2 regions of the Streptomyces sp. NPDC043896 genome follow, and region 2 is predicted to be linked to the other one. Evidence: riboswitches for the same ligand, from Rfam matches in the RefSeq annotation. Region 2 holds a riboswitch; the other holds the start of a gene.
The links. Region 2 has a riboswitch for ZMP and ZTP ahead of AC069X_RS00820 (serine hydroxymethyltransferase). Riboswitches for the same ligand answer to the same signal wherever they lie in the genome.
Positions count from the first base shown of each region.

Region 1 (2,376 bases), on a different contig from region 2:
GCGAGACGGTTGGGCAGGGTGGTGCCACCGGGCAGGTCGAGCGGTGCGAAAAGGTCCATCCGAGCCCCCAAGCTTGTGGCGCGGCCGTCACGCGGGGCCGCGCCACAAGATGATCGCCTCAGAGCTCGGCGAGGTCCAGTCCGGCCTGGGCCGCGGCGGCCTGGACGGTCTGCTCCAGGAGGACCGCGATGGTCATCGGGCCGACGCCGCCGGGCACCGGGGTGATCAGGGAGGCGCGGGCGGCGGCGGACTCGAAGTGGACGTCGCCGACGTTGCCCTCGTTGTATCCGGCGTCCAGGACGACCGCGCCGGGCTTGATGTCCTCGCCCCGGATGAACTCGGCCTTGCCGACCGCGGCGACCAGGACGTCCGCCTGGCGCACGATCGAGGGCAGGTCCCGGGTGCGGGAGTGGCAGTAGGTGACGGTGGCGTTCTTCTCCAGCAGCAGCATCCCGGCCGGCTTGCCCAGGATGGCGCTGCGGCCGACGACGACGGCGTGCTTGCCGGTGAGGTCCACGTCGTACTCCTCCAGCAGGCGCATGATGCCGCCGGGGGTGCAGGAGACGAAGCCGGGCAGGCCGAAGCCCATGGCGGCGAAGGAGTGCATGGTCACGCCGTCGACGTCCTTGCCGGGGGCGATGGCCTCGAAGGCGGCGCGCTCGTCGATGTGGTGCGGGACGGGGTGCTGGAGCAGGATGCCGCTGATCTCCGGGTCCTCGGAGAGGGCGGTGAGGGTGGCGACGAGCTCTTCGGTGGTGGTCGCGGCCGGAAGCTCCACGTGGCGGGAGGTGATCCCGGCCTTGGCGCAGCGGTTCTGCTTCATCTTGACGTAGGTCACGGACGCGGGGTCCTCGCCGACGAGGACGGTGGCCAGGCAGGGCGCGGTGCCGGTGCGCTCGGTGATCTTCGCCGCGAGGGCGGCGGTGCGCTCCGAGACGCGGCGGGCGAGGGCCGTGCCGTCCATGAGCTGGGCGGTGGCGGTGGGGGCAGTCGTCACGGGGTCTCCTGAACGTCGCTGCGGATCGCGGTTCGCCCAGGCGCGCGGCAGACGACGTACGGACCGTACGGACGTACGCCGGGCCGCTCCCCGGTGGTGATCCACCCGAACGCCAGTCACGGCCCGGGGCCCACTGTAGTCGACATATCCGGTGGATGACCGGGGCCCGAGCTGGGACGATCGAGACATGACACGCACTTTCGACCATCTCGTCGCCGAGGCCGAGACCGTCTCGGTGGACGGGTGGGACTTCTCCTGGCTCGACGGCCGGGCGACCGAGCAGCGGCCCTCCTGGGGCTACCAGCGGCTGCTGGGCGAGCGTCTGGCCACGGTCCGCTCGGCCCTGGACATCCAGACCGGCGGGGGCGAGGTCCTCGCCGGAGCCGGTCCGCTGCCCCCGCTGATGGCGGCCACCGAGTCCTGGCCGCCGAACATCGACAAGGCGACGCGGCTGCTGCACCCGCTGGGCGCGGTCGTGGTGGCGGACGCCGACGAGCCCCCGCTGCCCTTCGGTGACGGGGCCTTCGAGCTGGTCGCCAGCCGCCACCCGGTGACCATCTGGTGGGACGAGATCGCCCGCGTGCTGGCGCCGGGCGGTACGTACCTCTCGCAGCAGGTGGGTCCGGCGAGCGTCTTCGAGCTCGTCGAGTACTTCCTCGGCCCCCAGCCGGAGGAGGTCCGGCGCGCCCGCCACCCCGACGACGCGGTCGCCGACGCGGCCCGGGCCGGGCTGGAGGTCGTGGACCTGCGGTCCGAGCGGCTGCGTACGGAGTTCCACGACATCGGGGCCGTGATCTACTTCCTGCGGAAGGTGATCTGGATGGTGCCCGGCTTCACAGTGGCGCAGTACCGGGACCGGCTGCGCGAGCTCCACGAACGGATCGGGCGGGAGGGTCCGTTCGTCGCGCACACCGCCCGCTTCCTCATCGAGGCCCGCAAGAAGCACTGACCGGAAGGGCCGACGGATCCCGGCCCGATCGGTTGCGCGGCCACAGCGTGGCGCAGGTCACTCAATTCAGCGCGTAACGAATCGACTCGGGCAGGCGATGAACCGACAGGTGTCCTCGCGCGGCCCCGGAATACAGACCCGCTTCGGTCTGTTTCCCGAGTCCGCGCGATGATGTCCCGCCCACTCCTTATCTGTTCGCAACGAGAGGCTCCTTGTGTCGCTCAGCCCGTCCCGTACGTTCCCTCCGGAGATCGCCGAATCCGAGGCCCTGGTCGCGCTCGTCGAGCGCGGCCGCGAGCAGGGTCACATCAACGGTGACGATGTCCGCCAGGCCTTCGAGGCCGGCCGCATCCCGGTGGACCAGTGGAAGCGGGTCCTGCGCAGCCTGAACCAGGTCCTGGACGAGGAGGGTGTCGCCCTCCACGTCAGC
Region 1 covers NZ_JBWKEE010000012.1:1,295-3,670, forward strand. The annotation lists gene AC069X_RS18825 (NADH:flavin oxidoreductase/NADH oxidase family protein) at 1-59, opposite strand, end outside; gene AC069X_RS18830 (bifunctional 5,10-methylenetetrahydrofolate dehydrogenase/5,10-methenyltetrahydrofolate cyclohydrolase) at 119-964, opposite strand; ZMP/ZTP riboswitch at 1,025-1,127, opposite strand; gene AC069X_RS18835 (methyltransferase domain-containing protein) at 1,185-1,946, shown strand; gene AC069X_RS18840 (RNA polymerase sigma factor) at 2,161-2,376, shown strand, end outside.
Region 1: another riboswitch for ZMP and ZTP. It lies ahead of AC069X_RS18830 (bifunctional 5,10-methylenetetrahydrofolate dehydrogenase/5,10-methenyltetrahydrofolate cyclohydrolase); the one in region 2 lies ahead of AC069X_RS00820 (serine hydroxymethyltransferase).

Region 2 (2,376 bases):
CGTCAGCTCCCGTACGCCCGCCAGGTATCCGGCGGGCGGGACGAGGACGCCCGCCTCGCCCTGCACCGGTTCCAGCAGCACGGCCACGGTGTTGGCGGTGACCGCGGCGTCGAGGGCGGTCAGGTCCCCGTACGGGACGATCTCGAAGCCGGGCGTGTAGGGGCCGTAGTGGTCGCGGGCCTCGTGGTCGGTGGAGAAGGACACGATGGTCGTCGTCCGGCCGTGGAAGTTGTTCGCGGCGACGACGATCTTCGCCTGGCCGTCCGGAACGCCCTTGACCTCGTACCCCCATTTGCGGGCCGTCTTCACCGCCGTCTCCACGGCCTCCGCACCCGTGTTCATGGGCAGCACCATCTCCTTGCCGCACAGCGCGGCGAGTTCGGTGCAGAAGTCCGCGAAGCGGTCGTGGTGGAAGGCGCGCGAGGTGAGCGTCACCCGCTCCAGCTGGGCCCGGGCGGCGTCGAGCAGCCGGCGGTTGCAGTGGCCGAAGTTGAGCGCCGAGTACCCGGCGAGCATGTCGAGGTACCGGCGGCCCTCCACGTCGGTCATCCACGCGCCCTCCGCCGAGGCGACGACGATCGGCAGGGGGTGGTAGTTGTGCGCGCTGTGTTCGTCGGCGGAACGGATGGCATCAGCAGTTCTCGACACGGGGTCTCCGATCGTCCGTCTGGCTGGTGGCGCGGGTGACGTGGGTGACGTCATTTGTATCGTCGCTCGGATCGTGGAACCGGAAACCTGCGCGGTGCCGCGCCCGCTAAGGTGTTCGGTACGCACGGCGACTGGCGTACGGAGAACCAACTCCGGGGGAGTCGTGCGCGTACGACCGCACACAGGGCCGCTCGCCTGGGCCTCGCGGGGACGAACCGACATCGACCCCGGAGGAGCCGCGATGACCGCGCACCGCCAGCCCGCCCTGTACGCCACCGACCCCGAGCTCGCCGCGCTCGTCACCGCCGAGGAGACCCTCCAGGCGGAGACCCTGCGGCTGATCCCCAGCGAGAACTACGTCTCCGCGGCGGTCCTGGAGGCCTCCGGCACGGTCCTGCAGAACAAGTACAGCGAGGGCTACCCGGGCCGCCGCTACTACGAGGGCCAGCAGAACATCGACCGCGTCGAGGCCCTCGCCGTCGAGCGGGCCAAGGGCCTGTTCGGGGTGGACCACGCCAACGTCCAGCCGTACTCCGGCTCCCCGGCGAACCTGGCCGTCTACCTGGCCTTCGCGAAGCCCGGCGACACGGTGATGGGCATGGCCCTGCCGATGGGCGGCCACCTGACGCACGGCTGGGGCGTCTCGGCGACGGGTTCCTGGTTCCGCGGCGTCCAGTACGGCGTGCGGCCCGACACCGGGCTGATCGACTACGACGCGGTCCGGGAGCTGGCCCTGGCGGAGCGCCCGAAGATCATCTTCTGTGGCGGGACGGCCCTTCCCCGGACCATCGACTTCTCGGCGTTCGCCTCGATCGCCGAGGAGGCCGGCTCGGTCCTGGTCGCGGACGTGGCCCACATCGCCGGCCTGATCGCGGGCGGCGCCCACCCCTCCCCGGCGGGGCACGTGGACGTCATCTCCACCACCACCCACAAGACCCTGCGCGGGCCGCGCGGCGCGATGCTCATGTGCAAGGAGGAGCACGCGAAGGCCATCGACAAGGCGGTCTTCCCCGGCCTCCAGGGCGGCCCGCACAACCAGACCACGGCGGGCATCGCGGTGGCCCTCCACGAGGCCGCGCAGCCGTCCTTCGTCTCGTACGCGCACGCGGTCGTGGCCAACGCGAAGGCGCTGGCCGCGGCGCTTCTGGAGCGGGGCTTCGACCTCGTCTCGGGCGGTACGGACAACCACCTGATCCTGATGGACCTCACCTCGCGGGGCGTCCCGGGCAAGATCGCGGCGAAGGCCCTGGACCGGGCGGGGATCGTGGTGAACTACAACACGGTGCCGTTCGACCCGCGCAAGCCGTTCGACCCGTCGGGCATCCGCATCGGCACGCCGTCGCTGACGTCGCGGGGCCTGACCGCCGCCCACATGCCGGTGGTGGCGGAGTGGATCTCCCGCGCGGTGGACGCCGCGGCGAAGGCCGACGAGCCGGCGCTGGCCGCGATCCGCTCCGAGGTCGCGGCCCTCATGTCCGCCTTCCCGGCCCCCGGCCTGCCCGCCTGACGCACCGCTCGCGCGGCTCGGCGCCGGGGACCCCGCCCCGCGCGGCGGCACCCCCGGCGCACCCGGCCGCCCTCGCCCACCGGCCCGCCCGGCGGCCGGCGGGCGGGGCCGGATCCGGCCGGCGGAGTCCGTCGCGCGGCGCGGGAAGGAGGGGTGCCGGGGCCGGGCCGGGCAGGTGGAAGAATGGGGGGCATGGCTTCTGATCGTCCTCGCGCGCTCTC
Region 2 covers NZ_JBWKEE010000001.1:164,156-166,531, forward strand. The annotation lists gene rocD (ornithine--oxo-acid transaminase) at 1-648, opposite strand, end outside; ZMP/ZTP riboswitch at 766-856, shown strand; gene AC069X_RS00820 (serine hydroxymethyltransferase) at 890-2,155, shown strand; gene trpS (tryptophan--tRNA ligase) at 2,348-2,376, shown strand, end outside.